2 linked regions of the Methylococcus capsulatus genome follow. The protein of the gene in region 2 interacts with the protein of the main gene of each other region in a pairwise test. Links are inferred from orthologs where the notes say so. Each region holds a gene or a part of one and is shown on either strand. Other genes may lie near its edges. The genes, in order: secA and secG.

The links.
Region 1: the proteins of secG (region 2) and secA interact in binary tests that used the Escherichia coli proteins (3 or more experiments, as listed by UniProt). The link is inferred for Methylococcus capsulatus from one-to-one orthologs.

Annotation. Positions count from the first base shown.
Region 1 is NZ_CP104311.1:2,596,574-2,600,992, reverse strand. What follows is about bases 1,166-4,419. They hold secA (preprotein translocase subunit SecA), read right to left. Parts: upstream 4,087-4,419; coding sequence 1,366-4,086; downstream 1,166-1,365. Other genes in these bases: uvrC (excinuclease ABC subunit UvrC), read left to right, coding at 4,252-4,419; argJ (bifunctional glutamate N-acetyltransferase/amino-acid acetyltransferase ArgJ), read right to left, coding at 1,166-1,382. Also shown: N4J17_RS12720 (Nudix family hydrolase), read right to left, coding at 1-118; more of argJ, read right to left, coding at 156-1,165. UniProt on the Escherichia coli protein: Required for protein export, interacts with the SecYEG preprotein conducting channel.
Region 2 is NZ_CP104311.1:1,638,270-1,646,227, reverse strand. The notes cover bases 3,248-5,944. They hold secG (preprotein translocase subunit SecG), read right to left. Parts: upstream 4,920-5,944; coding sequence 4,575-4,919; downstream 3,248-4,574. Other genes in these bases: purL (phosphoribosylformylglycinamidine synthase), read right to left, coding at 5,761-5,944; tpiA (triose-phosphate isomerase), read right to left, coding at 4,929-5,681; tgt (tRNA guanosine(34) transglycosylase Tgt), read right to left, coding at 3,280-4,392. Also shown: protein translocase subunit SecF, read right to left, coding at 29-958; protein translocase subunit SecD, read right to left, coding at 970-2,820; preprotein translocase subunit YajC, read right to left, coding at 2,884-3,234; more of purL, read right to left, coding at 5,945-7,958. UniProt on the Escherichia coli protein: Subunit of the protein translocation channel SecYEG. Overexpression of some hybrid proteins has been thought to jam the protein secretion apparatus resulting in cell death; while this may be true it also results in FtsH-mediated degradation of SecY.

The sequences.
Region 1 (4,419 bases), 960 kb from region 2 along the record:
TCTCGCCGGGCTCGATCTTGCCGCCGGGGAACTCCCACAGGCCGCCTTGATCCGCTTCGGCCGGCCGTCGTGCGATCAATATGCGGCCGCCGGCATCTTCGACGACGCCGACGGCCACGCGAATCTCCTTGTTGCCGGAAGGTGTCAACGGAGCTTCAGGTCCGGTACTCAGCGTTGATACGAACGTAATCGAAAGACAAATCGCAAGTCATGATGCGTGCGGACGCCTGCCCCCTGCCCAAGGATACACGCACGGTGATCTCCGGCCGCTGCATCACGGCGACACCACGCGCCTCGGTATAGTCGCTGTCGCGCCCCCCACCGGCAACGATTCGGACCTCGTCCAGCCAGATCGCCACCCGCGAAATGTCCAGATCCTTACACCCCGCCCGTCCGACTGCCGCCAGAATGCGGCCCCAATTGGGATCACTCGCGAAGAAGGCGGTCTTTACCAGGGGCGAATGCGCGATGGTCTTCCCGACCAGCCTGGCTTCGTCTTCCGAGGCCGCTTCTTCGACCAGGATGCGAATGAATTTGGTGGCGCCCTCCCCATCACGGACGATCGCTTCGGCCAGCTCCTCGAGCACCGCGTCCACGGCGGACTGAAAGGCCCTCAGATGCGCACTCCCCGGCTCGATCGGCGATGCTTCCGAGCGCTGGCTCGCCATCAGCACGCAGGCGTCATTGGTCGAGGTATCACCATCGACGGTGATGCAATTGAAGGAGCGGTTCACCGCCTGCTCGAGAACGCTCTGCAACAGCCCGGCCCCGATCCGGGCATCGGTGGCGACGAAGGCCAGCATGGTGGCCATGTCGGGGTGGATCATGCCGGCGCCCTTGGCGATACCGGACACGAATATGGGATAGCCTTCGATATCGATTCTGCGTGTCGCCTTCTTAGGGCGGGTATCAGTGGTCATGATGGCGCGGGCGGCCTTATCCCAGCCTTCCTCCGACAGAGTCTCGTAGGCTTTTGGCAAGGCGGCGCGGATCTTATCGAGCGGCAGATATTCACCGATCACCCCGGTGGAAAAGGGCATGACCCGCTCGGCGGGTCCCCCGACAAGCGCTGCGACCGCCTCGCAGCTCGCTCGAGCATCCGCCAGACCTCGCGCCCCGGTACCGGCATTGGCGTTGCCGGAATTCACCAGCAGCCAGCGCGGTGCCTGCCGCAAATGCTCGCGCGCTAAGGAAACCGGCGCCGCGCAGAAGGCATTCCGGGTGAATACGGCCGCGCAGGCCGAACCTTCCGCCATTTCGATGAGCAGCACGTCGTCGCGGCCGACTTGCTTGATGGCCGCCGCTGCCGTACCCAAACGAATCCCGGCTATCGGAAAGAGGCGGATGTCTGCCAGCTTTCTGTCCTCAGGCGAGGCGGCCATGGCACTGCTTGTATTTTTTCCCGGAACCGCAAGGGCAAGGATCGTTGCGGCCGATCTTTTCGCCGGAACGAACGAAAGGCCGCGGACCTTCAGGAATCGCATAGCCTTCGGATTCTTCCGGCGGTGCGGCGGCAGGTTCTTCGAGGGTCAGAGCGCTGACCTCGGCATGTTGGAACTGCATTTCCTGCGGCTGGCGGCCCTGCTCCTCCATCTCCTGGACTTCTTCCTCGGAATGGACCTGAACGCGGGAGACGATGCCAACCACTTCCTGCTTGATGCTGTCGAGCATGCCGGTGAACATCTCGAAGGCTTCCCGCTTGTATTCCTGCTTGGGATCCTTCTGGGCGTAGCCGCGCAGATGGATTCCTTGGCGCAGATGGTCCATCGAGGCCAGATGCTCTTTCCATGCGTTGTCGAGTACCTGCAGCATCACCGACTTCTCGAAATGACGCATGACCTGCGGTCCGATCGCTTCGACCTTGGCGGCGTAAGCTGCATCGGCCTCTTGAATGATGCGATCCAGTAAGCTCTCCTCATGGAGGTCGGGCTCATCCTCCAGCCATCGCCGTATCGGCAGGCTCAAGCCGATCTCGCGCTCGATCACCTCCTCCAAGCCCCGGACATCCCACTGTTCCTCGAGGCTGTGCGGAGGTATGTGTTCGGCGAACATGCGGCCAATCACATCGTGGCGGATATCCTCGATGGTCTTGGAAATGTCGTCGGCCCGCATCAGTTCGGTGCGCATGTGGTAGATCACCTTGCGCTGATCGTTGGCGACGTTGTCGTATTCCAGCAACTGCTTGCGGATGTCGAAATTGCGCGCTTCCACCTTGCGCTGAGCGTTCTCGATGGCGCGGGTCACCCACGGATGTTCGATCGACTCCCCTTCCTTCATACCGAGGCGTTGCATGAGCACCGCCACCCGGTCGGAAGCGAATATGCGCATGAGGGGATCTTCCAGAGAAAGATAGAAGCGGCTGGAGCCGGGATCCCCCTGACGTCCGGAACGGCCGCGCAGCTGGTTGTCGATGCGGCGCGATTCATGGCGCTCGGAGCCGATAACATGGAGACCACCGGCGGCCACGGCGGCATCATGGCGTTGCTGCCACTCCGCCTTGATCCGCTCGGCCATGGCGGGATCGGCATGAGCCAGATCCTCTTCAAGACTGCCTCCCAGCACGATGTCCGTACCTCGCCCGGCCATGTTGGTGGCGATGGTGACCGCTCCCGGCCGGCCGGCCTGGGCGATGATGTGAGCTTCCTGCTCATGATGCTTGGCGTTGAGCACCTGATGCGGCACGCCGGCCTGGCGCAGGATGCCGGACAGCAGTTCCGAGTTCTCGATCGACGTGGTGCCGACCAGCACCGGCTTGCCGTGTTCGACGCAATACTTGATGTCCTCGACGATTGCAGCGAATTTCTCGCGGGCGGTGAGATAGACCAGATCCCCCATGTCGTTCCGGATCATCGGCCGGTTCGGCGGAACCATGACCACCTCGAGGCCATAGATCTGGTGGAACTCGGCCGCCTCGGTGTCCGCCGTACCGGTCATGCCCGCCAGTTTTTCGTAAAGGCGGAAGTAATTCTGAAAGGTGATCGAGGCCAGCGTCTGGTTCTCGTTGTGCACCGGAACGTTTTCCTTCGCCTCCACCGCCTGGTGCAACCCCTCCGACCAGCGCCGGCCGGGCATGGCGCGGCCCGTGAATTCGTCGACGATGATGACCTGCCCGTCGCGCACGATATAGTCCACATCGCGCTGAAAGAGCGCATGTGCTTTCAGTGCGGCGTTGATGTAGTGCATGAGTCGGATGTTGACGGCATCGTAGAGGCTTTCGTCGGCACCGATCAACCCCTGTTCCACCATCAGCCGCTCGATGGTCTCGTGGCCGCTCTCCGTCAGATAAACCTGGCGGGCTTTCTCGTCCACCCAATAATCGCCGGGGCCGCCCTCCGTTTCCTGGCGGGTCAGATGAGGAATCAGGGTGTTGACTTTGTGATAGAGGTCACTGCGATCTTCGGTCGGACCCGAGATGATCAGAGGGGTTCGCGCCTCGTCGATGAGAATGGAGTCCACTTCGTCGACGATCGCGAAAAACGGATCGCGCTGCACCCGCTGATCCAGGCTGAACGCCATGTTGTCACGCAGGTAGTCGAAGCCGAATTCGTTGTTGGTGCCGTAGGTAATATCGCAGGCATAGGCCCGACGGCGCTGTTCCTGGTCCAGATTGCTGACGATGACGCCGGTGCTCAAACCCAGAAAACCGTAAAGTTTGCCCATCCACTCGGCGTCGCGCCGCGCCAGATAATCGTTCACTGTCACCACATGGCAGCCTTTGCCTGGCAGGGCGTTGAGATAGGCGGCCAGGGTAGCGACCAAGGTCTTGCCTTCGCCGGTTTTCATCTCGGCGATCTTCCCGTCGTTCAGCACCATGGCGCCGATCAGCTGAACATCGAAATGACGCATGTTCAGCACGCGCCGCGAAGCCTCCCTCACCACTGCGAAAGCTTCCACCAGCAGGTCGTCGAGCGCCTCACCGCGACTCAGCCGCTCCCGGAATTCCACGGTCTTCCGTCCCAATGCCTCGTCGCTCAGCGACGCAATCGTAGGTTCGAGCTGGTTGATCTTCTTGACCAGCCGCCTCTTGCGTTTGATGATTCGGTCGTTGCGGCTGCCGACGACTTTTCTGACAAGCTTGCCAAGCATGATTGGGTGAATTCCGGACAAAAACGTAATCCGTGCATGATACCGCAAAACCCAACCCCTGGAAAAATGCAGGGAGTAGGCCGGTGTGCGAACGGGTAAAGCGGCTGCGGAGGTATGCTGCGAAGGTATAATGAATAACGGCAATCTCCCACGCTTACCTCCACCATGAGCACCGCGGCAGCGGCTTTCGACATCAAGACCTTCCTCGCCACCCTCACCGGTGCGCCCGGCGTCTACAAGATGCTGGATCGGAACGGCGAGGTGATCTACGTCGGCAAGGCGAAGAACCTGAAGAAGCGTGTGGCCAGCCACTTCGCTCAACGCGCCAGCTCG
Region 2 (7,958 bases):
GGCCTCCGGGAAACGGAACGGCTCCGACTCAGGGCCGGTTATCGACCAGCCCTTCCTTCTCAGGCAGCAGCAGATCGGCCCGGCTCACGCCCAGCGCCAGGACGACGGGGCAGGCGACCAGCACCGAGGAATAGATGCCGAACACGATGCCGATGGTCAGCGCCAAAGCAAAGTTGTGCAGGGCGTCGCCGCCGAAGAAGAACATCGCCAGTACCATCAGCTGGGTCATGGAGTGGGTGATGATGGTACGGGACATGGTGGCGGTGATGGCGTTGTCGATGACTTCGGTCACGGCCGCCTTGCGCATCTTGCGGAAGTTCTCCCGCACCCGGTCGAACACCACCACGGACTCGTTCACGGAATAACCCAGGATCGCCAGCACGCCGGCCAGGACGCTGAGCGTGAACTCCCACTCGAAGAAGGCGAACATCCCCAGGATGATGACGATATCGTGCATGTTGGCGATCATGGCCGCGACGGCGAACCGCCAGGCGAAACGCATCGCCAGATAGGCCATGATGCCCGCGGCCACCAGCATGAGGGCCAGTCCGCCGCTTTCGTACATTTCCTTGCCGACCTGCGGTCCGACGAATTCGACGCGCTTGAGCTCCGCCGTTCCGTCCTGGGCCTTGAGCGCCGAAAATATCTGATCACTCTGCGTGGCGCCGGTATCCTTCTGCAGCGGCAGGCGAATCAGCACGTCCCGCGAAGTGCCGAAATTCTGCACGGCGGCTTCGGCGATCCGCTGCTCCTCCAGTGTCTTGCGTATCGCTTCGAGATCGGCGGGCTGGGCATAGCGGACCTCCATCAGGATGCCGCCGGTGAAGTCGATGCCCAGGTTGAGTCCTTTGAACCCCAATGCCAGGACCGCGAGGATGAAGGTCACCAGGGAGATGCTCGTCGTGAGCCTCCCATAACGCATGAATGGGATGTCACGCTTGATCTTGAAGAATTCCATGGCTGCGATCCTCAGACTGCGATCTTGACCAGCTTGCGCTGCCGGCCATAGGTGAAGTTGACCAGTGCTCTGGATACCAGGACGGCGCTGAACATGGAGGTCAGGATGCCGATGCACAGCACCAGTGCGAAGCCGCGCACGGGGCCTGCACCCAACAGGAACAGCGCCACACCGGCGACGAAGGTGGTGACGTTGGAGTCCAGAATCGTGGCGAAAGCGCGCTCATAGCCGGCATGGATGGCGGCGTGCGGGGTGCTCCCTGCCCTCAGCTCCTCACGGATGCGCTCGTTGATGAGCACGTTGGCGTCGATGGCCATACCCACGGTCAGAGCGATACCGGCCAAGCCCGGCAGGGTCAGGGTCGCCTGCAACAGAGACAGGACGGCAACCAGCAGAAGGACATTCGCCCCCAGCGCCAGAATGGAGAACACGCCGAACATCCGGTAATAGAGGATCATGAACACCGCGATGGCCATGAAGCCGTAGCCGTTGGACTTGATCCCGCGGTCGATGTTTTCCTTGCCCATACTGGGCCCGACAGTACGCTCCTCGACAATATCGACCGGAGCTGCCAGGGCACCCGCCCGCAGCAGAAGGGCGAGGTTCCGCGCCTCCTCGGTGCTGTCCAGGCCGGTGATCTGGAAACGCTTGCTGAAGCGATCGCGGATGGTGGCGATATTGATGACTTCCTCGACCTTTTTCTTGGTCGTCACCTTCTGACCGTTGACCTCCTTGGTCTCAGACTTGTTCTCGATATATACCACCGCCATGGCACGGCCGATATTTTCGCGAGTGGTATCGCCCATTTTCTTGGCACCCACACTGTTGAGCGTCACGTAGACCGCCGGCTGGCCGCTCTGCTGGTCGATGCCGGAAGCTGCATCGACGACCTGGTCGCCGGTGACGATGATCTTGCGCTCCAGCAGCACTGGACGGTTCTGACGGTCGCGGTAGAGATGCGACCCCAGCGGCGGTTTCTCACCCTCCGCCGGCACCGGGTGTTCGTTGTCGACCAGACGGAATTCCAGGGTTGCGGTGGCACCGAGGATTTCCTTGGCCCGCGCGGTGTCCTGGACGCCGGGCAACTGGACGACGATGCGATCCTCGCCCTGCTGCTGGATCACGGGTTCGGCCACGCCAAGTTCGTTGACCCGGTTGCGCAGCGTCGTGGTGTTCTGCGCCACGGCGAAACGCTTGATCTCACGCCGTTCAACGTCGGACAAACGCCCTTCGAGCAGATTCTCGCCTTCCTTCACATCGATCTGCAGGCCCCGCAGTTCGCGCCTCAAGAGTGCCTGCGCCTGCATCAGGGTATTGGAATCCGGCAACCGGACCTGGATCACGCCGTTCTGCTTTTCCACCGACTGGTAACGGATCTTGTTTTCACGCAGCAGGCTGCGGGCATCCTCCGCATAACGGTCTTCCGCCTGCTTGATGGCAGCGTCCATATCGACCTGCAGCAGGAAGTGCACGCCGCCCCGCAGATCCAGCCCCAGATACATGGGCTTGGCGCCGAACGCGCGCAGCCAGGAAGGCGTCGACGGCGCCAGGTTCAAAGCCACGGTGTAGGTATCCCCCAGTTTCTCGTTCAGAACGTCGGACGCCTTGAGCTGCGACTCGGTATCGCTGAACCGGATCAGCATCCGCTTGTCCGCCATCTCCACGGCCTTCGCCTTGAGGCCAGCCGCATTCAGCAGCCCCTGCACCTGGACCTTGAGGCTGTCGTCGACCTTCGCCGCACGAACCGCCGACACTTGGACGGATGGGTCTTCACCGAAGAAATTGGGCAGCGCGTAAATGATCCCGAGGATCAACACGGCTGCGACCATCAGGTTTTTCCATAGGGGAAAACGGTTTCGCATGCTCGGAACCTATTTGGAAACGGGAGTGTCCGGCGGCTCGGCAAAACCGCCGGAGAAGCGGGTTTACTTGGATTCGGGTTTGCGCTTGGCCGCTTTGTAAGTACCCTTAGGCATCAGCGAGGCCACGGCGTTGCGCTGCACGCAGATCTGGACGTTTTCAGCCACTTCCAGTGTCACGAAGTTGTCGTCGACCTCGACCACCCGGCCCAGCACCCCGCCCGTCGTGACGACCTCGACCCCCTTGACGAGCGACTGCAGCAGCTTCTTGTGCTCCCGCTGGCGCCGGTTCTGCGGCAAAACGAACAGCAGGAAGAACACGGCGAGAACGGCCATGGGCAGGATCAAACCCGCAACGCCGGGCTCCTGCGCCGCTGGAGCGGCCTCCGCCCATGCGTCGGCGATAAAGAAACTCATGGTCAACCTCTAGTTCTTATTTGACGAATTCAAAGTTGCGCATTATCACACAAATACATCACCGGTGGAGCGGAGGGCGTGGAATCGCTCGATGAACCGTTCGAGGGTTCCCTCCTCGATGGCGGCCCGCAGACCTGCCAGCAGCTCCTGGTAATAGAAAAGGTTGTGGATGGTGTTCAGGCGCGCCCCGAGAATTTCTCCGCAACGGTCGAGATGGCGCAGATAGGCGCGGGAATAGTGACGGCAGGCATAGCAGCCGCACTCCTCGTCGATCGGCCGCGGATCGTCCCGGTAGCGGGCGTTGCGGATACGCACCGCCCCGAAGCGGGTGAACAGATGGCCGTTGCGAGCATTGCGGGTCGGCAGCACACAGTCGAACATGTCGACACCGCGCGTCACCGCGTCGACGATGTCTTCCGGCGTGCCCACCCCCATCAGATAGCGGGGCCGATCGGTGGGCATCTGTGGCATCAACGCCTCCAGTACCCGCAGGCGGTCCTCCTTGGGTTCTCCGACCGAAAGACCGCCTATCGCGTAGCCATCGAAGCCGATATCCCGCAAACCCGCGATCGAAAGAGCCCGCAGGTCTTCATACATACCTCCCTGGACGATGCCGAACAGCGCGGAAGGATTGTCCGCATGTGCGGTCCTGCTGCGCTCGGCCCAGCGCAGCGACAGCTCCATCGAGGCACGCGCTTCGCCATATTCCGACGGGTATGGAGTACATTCGTCGAAGACCATCACGATGTCCGAGCCCAACGCGCGCTGAACCGCCATGGATTCTTCCGGCCCCATGAAGACGGGGCTGCCGTCGATGGGCGAGCGGAATAGCACCCCCCCCTCGCTGATCTTGCGCATCGCGCCCAGGCTGTAAACCTGGAAACCGCCGGAGTCGGTCAGGATCGGCCCGTCCCAGTGCATGAATCCGTGCAGATCGCCGTGGAGACGGATGACATCGACGCCCGGCCGCAGCATCAGATGGAACGTATTGCCGAGGATAATCTCTGCACCGCTGTCGCGCAACTCCTCGGGTGTCATGGCCTTGACCGTCCCATAGGTACCCACCGGCATGAAAGCCGGCGTCTGCACGCGGCCACGCGGAAATGAAAGCTCGCCCCGGCGAGCCGTACCATCGCAGCATTTGACAGCGAATTCCATGGGATTCTTATCGCCAACATGAAAAAAAGCCGGCCTGAACGTAAACACGTCAAGACCGGCTTTAAGTATCTTCGAATTGGTGCCGATGGTCGGACTTGAACCGACACGACTTGCGTCACCACCCCCTCAAGATGGCGTGTCTACCAATTCCACCACATCGGCAGGCTGTTCGGAAACGGACGTCATTGCGCCGGCACATCGACCCCATTCTTGACGGGCTCCGGAGCCACCACGGGCATGTCGGGCTGGGACTGCTGGACAGCAGGAACGTCCATTATATCGAGCCGTTTATTATCCACATGTCCGGACAGATAAGCAAGAGTCAGACTCGTTCCGAAAAACAGGGTGGCCAGAATGGCCGTGGTCCGCGACAGAAAGGACGCCGCGCCACGCGCACCAAACAGGCTGCCGGAAGAGCCACCGCCGAAACCGGCACCGGCATCCGCTCCCCGCCCCTGTTGCAGCAGCACCAGCCCGATGATGCTCAAGGCGAGCAAAACATGAAATACAGTCAACGCTTGAATCATAAAAAGCACCTAAACTGAAACTGAATGACAGATCGACAGAAACGCCCTCGCATCGAGCGAGGCGCCACCGATCAGGCCACCATCGATGTCGGGCATCGCAAACAATTCGGCGGAATTTTCTGGCTTTACGCTCCCGCCATAAATAATCTGCACCGCCTGAGCCACCTCCGGATTCCACCGGGCGATCAGACTCCGGATGTGATAGTGCACTTCCTGAGCCTGGCCGGTGGTGGCGCTGCGCCCGGTCCCGACCGCCCAGACCGGCTCATATGCGATCACTGCATGCTCCAAGGACTGGACACCGGCGAATTCGAACACGGTGTCGATCTGGGCCCCGATCACCGCGAGAGTCCTGCCCTGCTCCCTCTGCTCCAGCGTTTCGCCGACACAGAGGATCGGCTTCAGATGCCCCTGGATGGCTTGTTCGTAACGGGACGCCACCAGTTCGTTCGACTCGCCATAGAGCAGACGCCGTTCCGAGTGCCCGACGATGACCAGTTCACAGCCGAACTCGCGCAGCATGCCGGCCGAAATTTCGCCGGTGAACGCGCCGGAGTTGTGGTCCGCCACGTTCTGCGCACCGAGCATCACCTTGGTGCCCTTGAGTATCTCGGATGCCTGGGGGATATAAACGAACGGCACGCACACCCCGACTTCCGCCTTGCAGTCTCCGATGCCGGCCAGAATGTCGTTGAGCAGGCGAGCCACGCTTGCGCTCCTGCCGTTCATCTTCCAGTTTCCAACCACCAGAGGACGACGCATCGATCCGGACTCCTCGGAAAAATCGATCGATTATACCTTCGGCCAAGACCTTTTCAATGCCAGCCCGACCCAAGCCAAATTATCCGACCCACCGCCTGGCGTTGCGGAACATTCGCATCCAGGGACCGTATTCGCCCCACTCCCTGGGCCGCCAGGAATTCTGCACAGCACGGAAACAGCGCTCCGGATGCGGCATCATGATAGTGAAACGTCCGTCCGGCGTGGTCAGACCCGTGACGCCCCGGGGCGAACCGTTGGGATTGAAGGGATAGGCTTCCGTAATCCGGTCATAGTTGTCGATGAAAGCCACCGCCACGAGCTGTCCCCCATTGCCCGTTCCAGGGCGGTATTCGACCCGTCCCTCGCCATGCGAGACCACGACCGGCAGCCGCGATCCCGCCATGCCAGCGAAGAAGATCGAGCGGGACGGCTGGATTTCCACCATGACGACCCGAGCCTCGTACTGCTCGGAACGGTTGCGCACGAAGCGCGGCCAACTCTCGGCCCCCGGGATCAATTCATGCAGCTGCGAAAGCATCTGACAGCCGTTACAGACGCCGAGTCCGAAGGTGTCCTCCCGCTGGAAAAAGGCCGCGAATTCATCCCTCAACAGGGCGTTGTAAAGGATCGACTTGGCCCAGCCGCCGCCCGCGCCGAGCACGTCACCGTAAGAAAATCCGCCGCAGACCGCCAGTCCTCGGAAGTCTGCCAGACTGATGCGGCCTTCCGCCAGATCGCTCATGTGCACATCGACACAAGCGAAACCCGCCGCGTCGAACGCCGCTGCCATTTCCATGTGACCGTTGACGCCCTGTTCGCGCAGGATGGCCATCCGGGGCCGCGATAGATTGAGATAGGGAGCCGCCACATCGGTGTTCGGATCAAAGCTCAGTTTGGCATGCAAACCCGGGTCGCCTTCATCGAACAGGGATTCGAACTGCTGCCTGGCGCAATCCGGATTGTCCCGCAATGCCTGCATCCGGTAGCTGGTCTCGGACCATATCCCTTGCAGTTCGGCTCGGCTGACGCTGAATACCGGCATACCGCCATGGTGCACCACGATCCGGCTGTCGGAACGCGGCGCTCCGACCACCCGACTGCAGGCACCCAGGCCGGCATCCTCGAGCCTCACCATCACCGTGGGCAGGTCGTCGCTGGCCACCTGGATGACTGCGCCCAGCTCCTCGGCGAATGCCGCCGCCACCGGATCGCCGAGATGATCGAGGTGCAGATCGATGCCGGTCCTCGCGGCGAAGGCCATTTCCACCGCTGTGACAAACAGACCGCCGTCGGAACGGTCGTGATAGGCGAGGATCAACCCCTCTGTGTTGAGTGACTGCACTGCCTCAAAGAAGGCCCGGAACAAAGCCGGATCGTCGAGATCCGGGCAAGTCTCGCCCATCTGCCCGTATACCTGGGCCAAGGCCGAGCCGCCGAGGCGATTGCGGCCTTGGCCGAGATCGATCAAAACCAGCACCGAAGCGCCGCCATCGAGCCGCAGTTCCGGCGTCAACGTCCGCCGCACATCAGTGACCGGGGCGAATGCTGAAACGATCAGCGACAGCGGCGAAACCATGGCCACATCCTTGCCGCCCTCGCGCCATACGGTACGCATCGACAGCGAATCCTTGCCGACCGGGATAGCGACACCCAGCGCCGGACACAGGTCCAGACCCACCGCGCGGACGGTATCGAACAGGCGGGCATCTTCGCCCGGCGCGCCGGCCGCAGCCATCCAGTTCGCTGACAGCTTGACGTCACCCAGCGAGGCGATCGGAGCCGCCAGGATGTTGGTCAACGCTTCTCCGACCGCCATGCGCCCAGACGCCGGAGCGTCGATCATGGCCATGGGCGAACGTTCGCCCATGGCCATGGCCTCGCCAGTGACGGCGCGGAAACCCGACGCCGTCACCGCCACGTCCGCCACCGGCACCTGCCACGGGCCGACCAGCTGATCCCGCACCACCAGGCCCCCTACGGAGCGATCGCCGATGTGGATCAGGAAGCTCTTGTCGGCCACCGCCGGCAGACTCAGCACCCGCTTGACGGCGTCGCGCCAGTCGAAGCCGGAAAGGTCCAGCGGCTTCGTAACCGCCGGCAACCGGGTGACATCTCGCAGCATCGTGGGCGGCTTGCCGAACAGCAGAGACATCGGAATCGCCACCGGATGGTTGGCGAACCGGACATCGTTGACCACCAGGTCTTCTTCCGCCGTCGCATGGCCGATCACGGCGAACGGACAGCGCTCGCGTTCGCACAGGGCCCGGAAACGTTCCA